2 regions of the Streptomyces sp. LMG1-1-1.1 genome follow, and region 1 is predicted to be linked to the other one. Evidence: riboswitches for the same ligand, from Rfam matches in the RefSeq annotation. Region 1 holds a riboswitch; the other holds the start of a gene.
What was found. Region 1 has a riboswitch for glycine ahead of gcvT (glycine cleavage system aminomethyltransferase GcvT). Riboswitches for the same ligand answer to the same signal wherever they lie in the genome.
Positions count from the first base shown of each region.

Region 2: linked by a shared signal. The riboswitch ahead of gcvP (aminomethyl-transferring glycine dehydrogenase) and the one ahead of gcvT (glycine cleavage system aminomethyltransferase GcvT) in region 1 are both predicted to bind glycine.

Region 1 is NZ_JBFPNH010000020.1:44,838-52,505, forward strand. Features, by position in the region: gene MRBLMG1_RS10260 (CopD family protein) at 52-960, shown strand; gene MRBLMG1_RS10265 (L-serine ammonia-lyase) at 1,047-2,417, opposite strand; gene glyA (serine hydroxymethyltransferase) at 2,557-3,825, opposite strand; gene gcvH (glycine cleavage system protein GcvH) at 3,850-4,227, opposite strand; gene gcvT (glycine cleavage system aminomethyltransferase GcvT) at 4,305-5,435, opposite strand; glycine riboswitch at 5,496-5,607, opposite strand; glycine riboswitch at 5,609-5,708, opposite strand; gene MRBLMG1_RS10285 (AAA family ATPase) at 5,870-6,532, shown strand; gene MRBLMG1_RS10290 (enhanced serine sensitivity protein SseB) at 6,644-7,384, shown strand; gene MRBLMG1_RS10295 (enhanced serine sensitivity protein SseB C-terminal domain-containing protein) at 7,489-7,668, shown strand, end outside.
Region 2 is NZ_JBFPNH010000072.1:8,919-16,586, reverse strand. Features, by position in the region: gene MRBLMG1_RS33370 (glutamate--cysteine ligase) at 1-451, opposite strand, end outside; gene MRBLMG1_RS33365 (hypothetical protein) at 943-1,533, shown strand; gene MRBLMG1_RS33360 (DUF5999 family protein) at 1,866-2,072, shown strand; gene gcvP (aminomethyl-transferring glycine dehydrogenase) at 2,152-5,037, opposite strand; glycine riboswitch at 5,217-5,316, opposite strand; gene MRBLMG1_RS33350 (PRC-barrel domain-containing protein) at 5,430-5,804, shown strand; gene MRBLMG1_RS33345 (DNA polymerase IV) at 6,205-7,629, opposite strand.

The DNA of each region.
Region 1 (7,668 bases):
GCGGCGCAACGCTGAGTTGCCGCCCGCCCGGGGCTCGGTGACGATCGTCCGGTGACGCTTCCCGGACCCTTCGGTACCCCGAGCCGTCTGACGGCGGCGGTCGTCGCCGCGGTCGCCCTCCTCGCCGCCGCCCTGCTCGGCGCCGGTCTCGCGCAGACGGGCACCGGCGAACTGCGGATACCGGCCGCCGGCACCACCTCGCTGCTGCGCCTCCTCGTCCTCGCCGGCCTCGCCGTGCAGATCGGCGAACTCGCCGGGCGCCGGATCGCCGGAGCGGGCCCCCTGCCGCGGAGCCGCTCCGCGCCCGCCGCGCTGGTCGCCGCGGCCGCCTCCGCCGGACTCCTGCTGCTCTTCACGGCCGTCAGCGGCCTGAGCCCCGCCGTCGTGTACGGGCTCCGCGAGGGCCGCCTGCTCCTCGTCACCGCGAACGCCTTCGCCCTCGCCGCCTTCTGCGCCGCCTCCCGGCGCCCCGGCCTCGCCGTCCTGCCGCTCGCCGTCGCCGTCGGCGCCGAGGCGCTGCGCGCCCACCCCGAGGCGCACCAGCAGGCCCTCGGGACCTGTCTGACCGTCGTCCACCTCACGGCCGCCTCGCTCTGGGCGGGCACCCTCCTGTACGTGCTCCGCACCATGCGGCTGCGCGGCGGCGGACGGGAGGTCCTGGCCCGCTACGCCCGGATGGCCGCCTGGACGTACGCCGCGCTGGTGGTCACCGGGACCGCCTCCACGCTCCGCAGGCTGCCGCTGGACGCCGTCCTGAGCACCGCCTACGGCCGGCTCCTCCTGGTGAAGCTGGTGTTCTTCGGCGGCGCGAGCCTGCTCGCCCTCGCCGCCCGGGGCCGGATGCTGTCCGGCGGGAACGCCCAGACACCCGCGCGCGTCGAGGCGTCCGTGCTCGCGGCGATCCTGGTCGTCTCGGCGCTGCTCACCGTGGTGCCGGACCCCCGCGGACTCGGGTACTGAGGCGGACCCGTGGAGCGTCAGCCCCGCCCGACCCCGCACGGCCGGCCCCGGGGAACCCCCGGGGCCGGCCGTGCGGGGTGAACGGTTCAGCACTCGATGATGTTCACCGCGAGACCGCCGCGCGCGGTCTCCTTGTACTTCACGCTCATGTCGGCACCCGTCTCCTTCATGGTCTTGATGACCTTGTCGAGGGAGACCAGGTGGCTGCCGTCGCCGCGCATCGACATCTTCGCCGCGGTGACCGCCTTGACCGACGCCATGCCGTTCCGCTCGATGCACGGGATCTGGACGAGACCGCCGACCGGGTCGCAGGTCAGGCCCAGGTTGTGCTCCATGCCGATCTCGGCCGCGTTCTCCACCTGCTCCGGGGAGCCGCCGAGGACCTCGGCGAGGGCGCCGGCCGCCATCGAGCAGGCCGAGCCGACCTCGCCCTGGCAGCCGACCTCGGCGCCGGAGATGGAGGCGTTCTCCTTGAAGAGCATGCCGACCGCGCCGGCCGCGAGCAGGAAGCGGACGATCCCGTCCTCGTCGGCGCCGGGGACGAAGTTCATGTAGTAGTGCAGGACGGCGGGGATGATGCCGGCCGCGCCGTTCGTCGGGGCGGTGACCACCCGGCCGCCCGCCGCGTTCTCCTCGTTCACGGCCATCGCGTAGAGGGTGATCCACTCCATCGCGTGCGCGGTCGGGTCGCCCTCGGAGCGCAGCTTGCGGGCCAGGGTGGAGGCGCGGCGGCGGACCTTCAGGCCGCCGGGCAGGATGCCCTCGCGGGACATGCCGCGCGAGACGCAGGCCTGCATGACCCGCCAGATCTCCAGGAGGCCCTCGCGGATCTCGTCCTCGGTGCGCCAGGCCTTCTCGTTCTCCAGCATCATCGAGGAGATCGAGAGCCCGGTCTCCTTCGCGAGGCGCAGCAGCTCGTCACCGGTCCGGAAGGGGTACTTCAGGACGGTGTCGTCGGGGACGATCGGGTTCTCGCCCTGCACGGCGTCCTCGTCCACGACGAAGCCGCCGCCGACCGAGTAGTACGTCTTCTCCAGGACGAGCCCGCCCTCCGCGTCGTACGCGAAGACCGTCATGCCGTTGGCGTGGTACGGGAGCGCCTTGCGTCGGTGCAGGATCAGGTCGGCGTCGAAGTCGAAGGGGATCTCGTGGGCGCCGAGCAGGTTGATCCGGCCGCTCTCCTTGATCCGCTCGAACTCCGCGTCGGCGGTCTCGACGTTCACGGTGCGGGGCGAGTTGCCCTCCAGGCCGAGGAGCACCGCCTTGGGGGTGCCGTGGCCGTGGCCGGTCGCGCCGAGCGAGCCGTACAGCTCCGCTCGTATGGTCGCCGTGTGGGCGAGCAGCCCCTCGTTCTTCAGCCGGCGCGCGAACATCCGCGCCGCACGCATGGGCCCCACCGTGTGGGAGCTCGACGGGCCGATGCCGATCGAGAACAGGTCGAAGACCGAGATGGCCACGGTAGGACTCCTTGTGGGGGGCTAGACGCCGTTGTCTGCCGGGGTGGAGCAGAAAGGCTGAGCATGGAACGGGGCACCGCGCTCACTGTCCAGTGTGCGCGGTGCCCCGGAGCTTTCGTACGAACAAAAGCGTACGAAATTACTTCAGGCCGGGGTACAGCGGGTGCTTGTCCGCCAGGGCGGTCACCCGGGCCTTGAGCGCCTCGGCCTTGTCGGCGTCGAAGCCCGGCTTCAGGGTCTCCGCGATGATGTCGCCGACCTCGGTGAAGTCGTCCGCCTGGAAACCGCGGGTCGCGAGCGCCGGCGTACCGATGCGCAGACCGGAGGTGACCATCGGCGGGCGCGGGTCGTTCGGAACGGCGTTCCGGTTGACCGTGATGCCGACCTCGTGGAGACGGTCCTCGGCCTGCTGGCCGTCCAGCTCGCTGTCGCGCAGGTCGACGAGGAGCAGGTGCACGTCCGTGCCGCCGGACAGGACCGAGACACCGTGGGCGGTGACGTCGTCCTGGACCAGGCGCTCGGCGATGATGCGGGCGCCGTCCAGGGTGCGCTGCTGGCGCTCCTTGAACTCCTCCGAGGCCGCGACCTTGAAGGAGACGGCCTTGGCCGCGATCACGTGCTCCAGCGGGCCGCCCTGGAAGCCGGGGAAGACCGAGGAGTTCAGCTTCTTCGCGAACTCCTTCTTCGCCAGGATGATGCCGCCGCGGGGGCCGCCGAGCGTCTTGTGCGTGGTGGAGGTCACCACGTCCGCGTACTCGACCGGGTTCGGGTGCAGACCGGCCGCGACCAGGCCCGCGAAGTGGGCCATGTCGACCCACAGGTAGGCCTCGACCTCGTCGGCGATCCGGCGGAACTCCGCGAAATCCAGCTGGCGCGGGTAGGCGGACCAGCCCGCGATGATCACCTTCGGGCGGTGCTCCTTGGCGAGGCGCTCGACCTCGGCCATGTCGACCAGACCGGCCTCGTCCACGTGGTACGCGACCACGTTGAACTGCTTGCCCGAGAAGTTCAGGCGCATGCCGTGGGTCAGGTGACCGCCGTGCGCCAGGTCCAGACCCAGGATCGTGTCGCCGGGCTGGGCGATGGCGAAGAGGGCGGCCTGGTTCGCGGAGGCGCCGGAGTGCGGCTGGACGTTGGCGTACTCGGCGCCGAACAGGTCCTTGATCCGGTCGATCGCGATCTGCTCGGCCACGTCGACGTGCTCGCAGCCGCCGTAGTAGCGGCGGCCCGGGTAGCCCTCGGCGTACTTGTTGGTGAGGACGGAGCCCTGGGCCTCCATGACGGCGACCGGAGCGAAGTTCTCCGACGCGATCATCTCGAGGGTGGACTGCTGACGGCGGAGCTCGGCGTCGACGGCGGCGGCGACGTCGGGGTCCAGCTCGTGGAGGGGAGTGTTCAGAAGCGACATGAATCGATCCCTAGGGGGTCTCGGTTAGCCGGCGGTGAAGGCGGTGTACTCGTCGGCGGAGAGCAGGTCCTTCGGCTCACCGTCGAGGCGCACCTTGAACAGCCAGCCGCCCTCGAACGGGGCGGTGTTCACCAGCGCCGGGTCGTCGACGACGTCCTGGTTCACCGCGACGACCTCGCCGGTCACCGGGGAGTACAGGTCGCTGACGGACTTGGTCGACTCCAGCTCACCGCAGTCCTCGCCCGCGGTCACGGTGCTGCCGACCTCGGGAAGCTGCACGTACACGATGTCGCCGAGCGCGTTCGCCGCGTGCTCGGTGATGCCGACGGTGGCGACGCCGTCAACGGCGTCCGTCAGCCACTCGTGCTCCTTGCTGTAGCGGAGCTGCTGGGGGTTGCTCATGGCCTGATTCTCCTGGATCGGGGGAGTGCTGATGTACGTGGGTCTTGCGGGGTGAGACGCCGGGTGAGACGACTGCGTCACTTCTGGCGCTTGTAGAACGGCAGAGCCACGACCTCGTAGGGCTCGTGGGTACCGCGGATGTCCACACCTACACCCGCGGTGCCGGGAGCCGCGTGCGCCGCGTCGACGTACGCGATGGCGATCGGCTTGCCGAGGGTCGGGGACGGGGCGCCCGAGGTGATCTCGCCGACGACCTCGCCGCCGGAGACGACCGAGAAGCCCGCGCGCGGGACGCGGCGGCCCTCGGCGATCAGGCCGACCAGCTTGCGCGGCGGCGCGGTCTCGGCGCGCTCGGCGGCGGCCTCCAGCGCCTTGCGGCCGACGAAGTCGCCGGGCTTCTCGAACTTCACGACCCGGCCGAGGCCCGCGTCGAAGGGGGTGAGGGCGGTGGTCAGCTCGTGGCCGTACAGCGGCATGCCCGCCTCCAGGCGGAGCGTGTCACGGCAGGACAGGCCGCAGGGGATCAGGCCGACGCCCGCGCCCGCCTCGGTCAGCGCCTTCCAGACGCCCTCCGCGTGCTCCGGCTTCAGGAACAGCTCGAAGCCGTCCTCGCCGGTGTAGCCGGTACGGGCGATCAGCGCGGGCACGCCCGCGACCGTGCCGGGCAGGCCGGCGTAGTACTTCAGGCCGTCCAGGTCGGCGTCCGTGATCGACTTCAGGATGCCGGGGGACTCCGGGCCCTGGACCGCGATCAGGGCGTACGCGTCACGGTCGTCGCGCACCTCGGCGTCGAAGCCCTCCGCGCGGGCCACGAGCGCGTCCAGGACGATCTGCGCGTTGGAGGCGTTGGCGACGACCATGTAGGGAGAGGACCCGGCCTCGGTCTCGGCGAGGCGGTAGACGATCAGGTCGTCGAGGATGCCGCCGTCCTCCTGGCAGATCATCGTGTAGCGCGCGCGGCCGACGCCGATCGTGGAGATGTTGCCGACCAGGGCGTAGTCGAGCAGTTCCGCGGCCTGCGGGCCGGTGACCGTGATCTCGCCCATGTGGGAGAGGTCGAAGAGGCCGGCCTTCGTGCGGACGGCGTTGTGCTCGTCGCGCTCGCTGGCGTACCGCAGCGGCATGTCCCAGCCCGCGAAGTCGGTCATGGTCGCGCCCAGCGAACGATGCAGGGCATCGAGGGCGGTCAGACGGGGGGCAGTGCTCATGGGGTGGCTCCCGGGTCCCAAGGGCGTGATCGGTGACGAAACACATGACGGGCGAGGACGTCCTCCCCATCTGTCATGGAACCTGAGAGGTTCACCGAGAGCATCTCGTCACCGAGAGATCGGCTTGCACCTTGGGTGGGGACACGGCACGGTGTCCCGCTTTTCAGATCTGCCTCATCCGCGCGGTACGGGGCCTGAGAGATTCAAGGGAGGGTCTTGCTCCTTCGGCGTCCGGACGCCGTCGGCGGCCCGGAACTCTCCCGCGCGGATTCGAGCGGCCGGTATGCGATTGTGTGGCGACTGTGCGCGCCTGGCGCGCACATCATTGCATGCGGTGTCGGCGGGGCAAATCGCTTGTGTCTCATTACCGTTTCTTTACACTTCGTGGGCAAGGGTCTCCTCAGGTCTCCTGAGACCCGACAGGGGGGAGCGCGATGAGGATCGAGCACACCGGCGCGTACGCGACCGGCACCGGCATACCGGCCCAGCGGGCCCGCGCCAGGACCCGCCGCCGCGGACGGATCCTGCGCGACCTCCGCGAGCGCGGCGACCGCGGCCCCCGCGCCCTCGTCTTCGCCGCCGGCGACCTCGTCGTCGTCTCCGGGCTGCCCGGCAGCGGCAAGTCCACCCTCATGAAGCGGGCCGCCGAGGGCCACGGCATCGACTCCCAGGACGCCCGCGAGCGCTGGGAGCTCCGTATGCCCCGCCTCCTGCCGTACGCCGTCTACCGCCCCCTCGTCCGCCTCGCGCACTACGCCGGGCTCCGCCGCGTCCTGCGCTCCGGCGCGAGCGCGATCGTCCACGACTGCGGCACCCAGTCCTGGGTGCGCGGCTGGCTCGCCCGCGAGGCCCGCCGCCGGGGCAGCGCCCTGCACCTGGTCCTCCTCGACGTGACCCCGGACACGGCGCGGGCCGGGCAGGACGCCCGGGGCCGCGGCGTATCCGTCTACGCCTTCGCCCGGCACCGGCGGGCCGTCGGCCGGCTGCTGCGGGCCGCCGAGTCCGGCAGCCTCCCGCCCGGCTGCGCCTCCGTCACCCTCCTCGACCGCGCCGCCGCCGACACCCTCCGCCGCATCTCCTTCCGCGACGCCGCCTGACCGCGGCGGGGGACCCGTACCCTCCCTTTTGGCCACGGCGGCGCCGGGGCGGCGTTAGGGTGCTGCCGGGCGGCCGGTGCGGCAGGCCGTGCGAGAAGGGGAAACGCGACCGTGGACGTGACGTGGCCGGGCAACGAGCTCGAAGAGGTCCTTGCCGCCTCACTCGGCAACCCCGCGGCCGGAGGCCGGCTCGTCGAGGTGCTGGGCCGCAGCCAGGTCTGGGTGCCCCTGCCGAACGGCGGCGGCCCCGACAGCCCCGACCTCGACCTCGCCACCATGGAGATCGACGGCGCGGCCTACGTCCCCGTCTTCAGCTCCGAACAGCAGTTCCTCGCCTGTGTCGGTGACCACATGTCGTTCGCCGTCGCCCCCGCCCGCGACTTCGCCCGCGGCCTGCCCCCGCAGCTCGGCATCGCCCTGAACCCGGGCGGCGCCGCCGGGGTCCCGCTGCCCCCGCCCGCCGTCGCCGAGCTCTGCCGCACCGGCCGCACCCCGCTCGACGGCCCCGCCACCGGCGGCCGCGTCCGGCTCTTCGAGCCCGACTGGCAGGACGACCCGGTCGACTTCCTCGCCGCGGCCTCCGCCGAGTTCGAGGCCACCGGCGTCGTCACCAGCGCCCGCCGCGCGCTCGCCAGCGTCGAGGGCACCGAACCCGCCCTCTTCATCGGCGTCCAGCTCGCCCACTGGGAGGGCGCCGACCGCAACGCGCCCCTGGACGCCCTCGGCCGCGCGCTCGGCCGGGTCGAGGTCGCCTGGCCGGTCAACCTCATCCTGCTCGACATGGCGCAGGACCCGGTCGGCGACTGGATGCTGGAGCGGGTGCGCCCGTTCTACCAGCGCGCCGCCGTGTGAGCGGCCCCCTGTTTAAGCTGAACTGACCGGTGAGCCGAACCGACTCGGCAGCGGCACGGAAGCCGCGCGGACATGGTGGACGGAATGAGGGGCGGGGACCCATGGTGAGCGCGTCAGGCACCGCTGCGGCCGGCGAGGTCGAGCGCATGCTGCGCGAGGTGGCACCCGGACGCTACGACGCGTACGAGCAGTTGCTGCACGCCCTCGCCGACGGCGAACTCTGGATGCTGCTCTGGCACGGTTCGCCCGGCTCCTCCGACGCCCAGTACGGGAACATGGAGGTC
Region 2 (7,668 bases), on a different contig from region 1:
GCGTGTAGCGGTCGGCGGCCGACAGGTTCTCGAAGACGAGGTCGCTCTGCGCGAGCGTGGGCAGTATGCCGATCATGACGACGCCCGCGTCGAGTTCGGCGGCCTTGCGGTCGGCATATCCGAGGCCGGTGCCGATCTCTTCCGCGAGCCGGTCGAATACGCGCCCGCCCAGCTGGTGGGGGGCGATGTTCACTTCGAGGTTGAACAATCCGAGTTCGGTCTGGAAATCGGCGCTCGCGATCTTTTCCAGAACGGGTGCGTTCAGCATGCGGGGCAGTCCGTCGGGACCGGCGAGATTGAGTTCGATCTCCACGCCCATGAGATTGCGCGGGCGGTCGAACCTCTTCTCCGCCAGCAGTCTCGCGAGTCCCGCCAGGCACTGCTGGAGCTTTCTCCGGTACTGCTGCCGGTCGGACGGGCCGAACCCGTCGGCCACGACCTTCTCCCCCATCGAAGCGTCCCTCCCCGAGCGGGCAGCCGCCGTCGACGGCCGCGTGTCACGGACGATGATGCCCACCCCGCTGATCCACAACGCCTGCGGAAGTGAGCCGTCGGACGATAGGCTGGACCGAGTGCTCCACCGGCACATCCCGAGGTCATGGAACAATCGACATATACCAATGTCCTATTGCCGGGTTTCTCGAAGTCGGACGGGGTCGGAATTCGGCCGTCCGATGCCGCGCGGGAATCGCAGGTGAGAGCGCCGGGAAGGTCACGATTCCGCTTCAACTCGCCTTGAATACGGCCTGATGACGCCTTGTCAGGAATATCGGCGACGTCTAGCGGAAACACTGTGTGAACACGTGTCGTATAAACTCCGCGGACGAGGCAGAGTGTTGGCGCCCGGCCATGGCCTCATGGCCCCTCTCTGGCCCCGCCGCCGACAGCGCCGTCGTACCTGCCCACGCATCACCGTGTCTCCTGAGTGAGAGGCGACCCACCATGCTCCGACCCTCCCCGGCCCCTGCGCCGGCCCTCCGCAGTGTCCTCGCGGCCCTCGGCTCACCGACCGCCGTCCGCGAGGCCCGAACGCCCGCCCTCCGGGCCGCGCAGGGACCACTGAGCCCCGAACACCCGCTGCCCGTGCACGTCCTCGGCGTCACCGGGGCACCCGGGACCGCGCCCCGCACCCGGCTCGCCGGCTGGCGTTTCCTGATCCGGCACGGGGACCGGGCGATCGCCGCCGCGGACACCATGCTCACCCCGGACGGCTGGACGTTCTCGCACTTCTTCGAGGGGCCGTACGTCACCGCCACGGAACGGGCCCTGCTCCAGGCCGAGGCGCTGCCCGTCGCGTACGAGCCGAGGCTGCTCTCCGTACCGGAGCTCTACATGCTGACCCTCTGGCTGCACGCCGGCCCGGACTCCGAAGGCACCGCCGTCGCCCCGGCCGCCGCCGACCTGATGGTGCCGCTCGCCCCCGCACCGCCGGGGATCGCGGCCCACCAGGCCTACCAGGTCGCCGATCTCCTGCCCGTGCTCAGTACGCGTCTCGCGCCGCCGCCCCTCCTGGGCTCGGCGGCGCCCGCCTGATCCACCGCACGCGCCGCCCCGCCCCGTGACCCGGCCGGGTCACGGGGCGCACTGCTGCCCGAGCCGCACGCCCGAACGGAGCGCCCGAACACCCCTCCCGTACGGACTAGCCCGCTCGGACCACCCCGAACCACCCGAAGAGACGGTGCAGTTGACCTGAACCGCCCCTGCGGGTGACGCGTCTTCCCCGGAGAGGACGAGCTGCCGCGAAATACCTGCGGATGACCGTCCGTGGGGCAAGACTGGGATCGGAACCGAACCGACCGACGGGGGCGGCGATGAGCGCGAAGAGCCGCAGGACATCCACTACGACGCAGCGAGAGAACCCACCCATGTGCCAGCACCAGCCTGCCTGTCCGACCGCCGACTCCGCCGACAGGGAGGCGGCCCGACTGATGGCACACCACCCGGAGCAGGGCTGGAGCCTGCTGTGCAACGGCGTCCTGCTCTTCGAGGACACCGGTGAACTGCTGCCGAACGGGCAGATCATCGCCCCCCACCGGGCGCTGACCGCGGGCCAGGTGACCACCGCCGCCTGAGGGGGCGGCGGCACCGTTCGAGGGAGAACGCCGAGGGCCGGCCCGGAGGAGATCCTCCGAACCGGCCCTCGGCTCGTGCTCAGTTGTCGTACTCGTCCATCGGCGGGCACGAGCAGACCAGGTTCCGGTCGCCGAAGGCGCCGTCGATGCGGCGCACCGGCGGCCAGTACTTGTCGGCGGCCGAGACGCCGGCCGGGAAGACGGCCTCGTCACGGGTGTAGGCGTGGTTCCACTCGCCGCCCAGCGCGGCCGCGGTGTGCGGCGCGTTGTGCAGCGGGTTGTCGTCGGCGGGCCACTGGCCCGCGGCGACCTTCTCGATCTCGCCGCGGATCGCGATCATCGTGTCGCAGAAGCGGTCGAGCTCGGTGAGGTCCTCGGACTCGGTCGGCTCGATCATCAGCGTGCCGGCCACCGGGAAGGACATCGTCGGCGCGTGGAAGCCGTAGTCGATGAGGCGCTTCGCGATGTCGTCGACGGTGACGCCGGTCGCCTTCGACAGCGGGCGCAGGTCCACGATGCACTCGTGGGCGACCAGACCGGCCGGGCCGGTGTAGAGCACCGGGAAGTGCGGCTCGAGGCGCTTGGCGATGTAGTTCGCCGCGAGGACCGCGACCTGGGTGGCGCGCTTGAGGCCCTCGCCGCCCATCAGGCGCACGTACGACCACGAGATCGGCAGGATGCCCGCGGAGCCCCACGGGGCGGCCGAGATCGGGCCGACGCCGGTCTCCGGGCCCGCGGTGGGCTGGAGCGGGTGGTTCGGCAGGTACGGGGCGAGGTGGGCGCGGACGCCGACCGGGCCGACGCCGGGGCCGCCGCCGCCGTGCGGGATGCAGAAGGTCTTGTGCAGGTTCAGGTGCGAGACGTCGCCGCCGAACTTGCCCGGCTTGGCCAGACCGACCAGCGCGTTCAGGTTGGCACCGTCGACGTACACCTGGCCGCCGGCCTCGTGGACCTCGGCGCAGATGTCGGCGACGTGCTCCTCGAACACACCGTGCGTGGACGGGTAGGTGATCATCAGCACCGACAGCTCGTCGCGGTACTGCGCGATCTTGGCCCGCAGGTCCTCGACGTCGACCTCGCCGTCGTCGGCGGTCTTCACGACGACGACCTTCATGCCGGCCATCACCGCGGAGGCGGCGTTGGTGCCGTGCGCGGAGGACGGGATGAGGCAGACCGTGCGCTGGAGGTCGCCGTTGGCGCGGTGGTACGCGCGGACGGCGAGCAGGCCGGCCAGCTCGCCCTGCGAACCGGCGTTCGGCTGGATCGACACCTTGTCGTAGCCGGTGACCTCGGCGAGGCGCTCCTCGAGCTCGGTGATGAGCGTGACGTAGCCCTGCGCCTGCTCGATCGGGGCGAAGGGGTGGATCTGGCCGAACTCGGGCCAGGTCACCGGCTCCATCTCGGTCGTGGCGTTCAGCTTCATCGTGCAGGAGCCGAGCGGGATCATGCCGCGGTCCAGCGCGTAGTCGCGGTCCGCGAGCTTGCGCAGGTAGCGCAGCATCGAGGTCTCGGAGCGGTGCGCGTGGAAGACCGGGTGGGTCAGGTACGCGTCGGAGCGCAGCAGCCCGGCGGGCAGCGTGTCCTCGACGACGAGGTCCAGGGCCTCGATGTCGGCGGTGACGCCGAAGGCGCCCCACACGGCGGCGAGCTGCTCGCGCCCGGTGGTCTCGTCGCACGAGATCGACACGAGGTCGCCGTCGACGCGGTGGAGGTTCACGCCGGCCTCGCGGGCGGCGGCGACGACCTCGTCGGCCTTGCCCGGGACGCGGGCGGTGAGGGTGTCGAAGAAGGCGCCCTGGGTGAGCTCGACGCCCCCGGCGGTCAGACCCGCGGCGAGGATGGCGGCGTAGCGGTGCGTGCGCTGCGCGATCTGCTTCAGGCCGTCCGGGCCGTGGTAGACGGCGTACATGCCGGCCATGACGGCGAGCAGCACCTGAGCGGTACAGATGTTGCTGGTGGCCTTCTCGCGGCGGATGTGCTGCTCGCGGGTCTGCAGGGCCAGGCGGTACGCGCGGTTGCCGTCGGCGTCGACGGAGACGCCCACCAGACGGCCGGGCAGGGAGCGGGCGTGCTTGTCCTGGACGGCCATGTAGCCGGCGTGCGGACCGCCGAAGCCCATCGGCACGCCGAAGCGCTGCGTCGTTCCGACGGCGATGTCGGCCCCGAGCTCACCGGGCGAGGTGAGCAGCGTGAGCGCGAGCAGGTCGGCGGCGACGGTCACGATCGCGCCGAGCTCGTGGGCGGCGTCGATCAGCGGCTTGATGTCGCGGACGGCACCGGAGGCGCCCGGGTACTGGAGGAGCACACCGAAGACACCGCGCTCGGCGACCTCGGCGGGGATGCCCTCGCTCAGGTCGGCGACGACGACCTCGACACCGGTCGGCTCGGCGCGGGTCTCGATGACGGCGATCGTCTGCGGCAGGGCGTCGGCGTCGATGAGGAAGACGCCGTTCTTGACCTTGCCGACACGGCGGGACAGCGCCATGGCCTCGGCGGCGGCGGTGCCCTCGTCGAGGAGGGAGGCGCCGGAGGTGGGCAGACCGGTCAGGTCGGCGACCATGGTCTGGAAGTTCAGCAGGGCTTCGAGGCGACCCTGGGAGATCTCCGGCTGGTACGGCGTGTACGCCGTGTACCAGGCCGGGTTCTCCATGACGTTCCGCAGGATGACCGGCGGGGTGAAGGTGCCGTAGTAGCCGAGGCCGATCATCGGGGCTAGGACCTGGTTGCGGTCGGCGAGCGTGCGCAGCTCGGCGAGGACCTCGGCCTCGGTGCGGGCGGCGGGCAGCCCCAGCGCCTCGGCGTTCTTGATCACGTCCGGCACCGCGGCGGCGGTGAGTTCGTCGAGCGAGCCGTAACCGACCTGGGCGAGCATCTTGGCGCGCGCCTCGGCGTCGGGCCCGATGTGCCGCTGCTCGAACGGGATGCCCTGTTCGAGCTCGGAGAGCGGAGTGCGGTTGGCGGTCATGTACGGAGGCCTCCTGGTCGTCACGACCTGCGAGGGGCACCACGGCGCGGGTACCCGGACGGCCTCCCCCTCTGTCATCTCAACCTGAGAGTTTCACCGGCACGCCTGAGGGCACGCCGGCTTTCACCGTCGGTGAGAGCGCGTGCCGCCGGGGGCACCGCTCTGCTTTCCAGAGTGACCTCGTCCGCGCGGTACAGGGGCCTGAGAGATTCCGGGGAGGATTTGCTCCTTCGGCGCCCTCCGGAAGGTTTCTCCGGGGGACTCTCCCGCACAGGGTCGACAGCCACAGCCAGCCTACCAGCGCGGTTGTGGCTTCCTTCGCTCAAGTGGCCGACATCCCAGTTGTGCACTTTCGTAGGGGTGTAGAGCAGTTGCGACCAGTTGGAGGGACCGTGCAGACCGACATCGATCCGCGCAGCCTGATCGGCCGCAAGGCGTTCGACCGGAACGGACACAAGATCGGCACCGTGGACGAGGTGTACCTCGACGACGCGACCGGCATCCCGGAATGGGCCGCCGTCCGCACCGGCCTCTTCAGCAGGGACGCCTTCGTCCCTCTGGAGCCCAGCGATCTCCTCGCCGACGGCCTCCACATCCCCTACGAACGGGCACTCATCAAGGACGCCCCCGACTTCGGCGTAGGCCGCCACCTCTCCCCGGAGCAGGAACTCCAGCTCTATCGCCACTACAGCCTCACCCTGCCCCCGGCGCCCGCCGACTACCCCGACACCGACTTCGGCCGCCTCGCCGGCCAGGACGGCCCCTGACACCAGCCGTCCCGCCCTGAGAGGCCCACGCCCAACCGCACCACCCCGCCCACCCGCTCCCGCCCGCGCAGGCGGCGCGGGTGGGCCCCGCCGCCTCCGCCCGCTACCGGCTACCGCCCGGCGCCAGCGCACGCGTCCCCGCCGTCTCCGCCCGCCGCCCGTTACCGGCCACCGGCCACCGGCCACCGGCCACCGGCCACCGGCCACCGGCCACCGGCCACCGGCTACCGGCTACCGGCTACCGGCGCAGGCTCCCGCCACCGCCCGTCGCCACGCACGCGCCCCCGCCGCCGCCCGCTGCCGGCTGCCGGCTGCCGGCTACCAGCCCGCGCTTCCCGTCATCGCCGCCCGCTACCGGCCCCAGGCGCGCCGCCCCCGCCCCACCCGACCCCAGGCGCCCTCACCCCACCAACGGCAGCGGCTCCCCCTCCTCCAGGTCCGGGTCGTCCACGGCGAACGTCCGGACCCGCCCCGGCGCCGCCGACCCCGGCTCCTCGAACCGGACGGTGACCCGCCCGACCCCACTCCCCTGCACCCACCCGGCTCCGTACACCGCGTGCCGTACGTCACGCCCGGGCGCCCAGTGCCTCTCCACGGGCCCGGCAGGACCTCCCTCAGCCTCGGCGCCCCGCACGTCCCGCACGTCCGCCACAGGGGCCCCAGCGGCCCCGGAGGCGGCCGCAGCCCCTTCCTCCCCCTCCCCCGCATCGGACCCCCCAGCCGGGCCTTCACCCGAACCCGAGGACGCGCCCGCGCCCGCCTGCGCGAACAGGTCCTCCTGCGTGTAGTCAGCGAGCCCGCTCACCCCCACCCCGAGCAGCCGCACGCCCCCGGTCGTGTCCACGGCCTCCAGGAGCCGCCCCACGGCCTCCCGTACGACGCCGGGGTCGTCCGTGGGCCCCCGCAGCGTCTCGGACCGGGTGAGCGTCGAGAAGTCGTACCGCCGCACCTTGAGGACGATGGTCCGCCCCGAGTGCCCGGAAGCCCGCAGCCGCCCCACGCACCGGTCGGCGAGCCGGTCCACCTCGACCCTGATCCGCACCCGGTCGTGCAGGTCCACGTCGAACGTGTCCTCGACCGACACCGACTTCGCGTCCCGCTCGGCCACCACGGGCCGGTCGTCGTACCCCTGGGCCATCCGGTACAGCGAGGCCCCGTGCGCCCGCCCCAGGAGCCGTACGAGCTCGTCCTCGCCGGCCTCCGCGAGATCGGACACGGTGGTCATGCCGGCCCGCCGCAGGTGCTCCCCGGTCGCGGGCCCGACCCCGGGCAGGATGCGCACCGACCGCGGCCCGAGCAGATCCCTCTCGGTGCCGGGCTCGATGAGCACGAGCCCGTTCGGCTTGGCCTCCTCGGACGCGATCTTCGCGATCATCTTCGACCCCGCGAGCCCCACGGACCCCGTCAGCCCCGTCGTCGCCAGGATGTCGACCCGCAGCCTCTCCCCCGCCGCCCGCGCGCTCGCACTGTCGTCGGCGACGCCCCCGGCCTCCAGGTCGACGAACGCCTCGTCCAGGCTGAGCGGCTCCACGAGCGGCGACAGCCGGCCCAGCAGCTCCATCACCTGCTCGCTGATCGACCGGTAGAAGGCGAACCGCGGCACCAGATAGGCGGCGTTCGGCGCGAGCCGCCGCGCCTGCCCCATCGGCATCGCCGAATGCACCCCGAAGCGCCGCGCCTCGTAGGAGGCCGTAGCGACGACGCCCCGCGGCCCGAGACCGCCGACCACGACGGGCTTTCCGCGCAGGCTGGGTTTCGCCGCCTGCTCGGCGGCGGCGAAGAACGCATCCATGTCGAGATGCAGGATCGTCGGCGCGGCTCTCACGGTTCCGATGCTGCCTTACGCCACTGACAACGGCCCCGC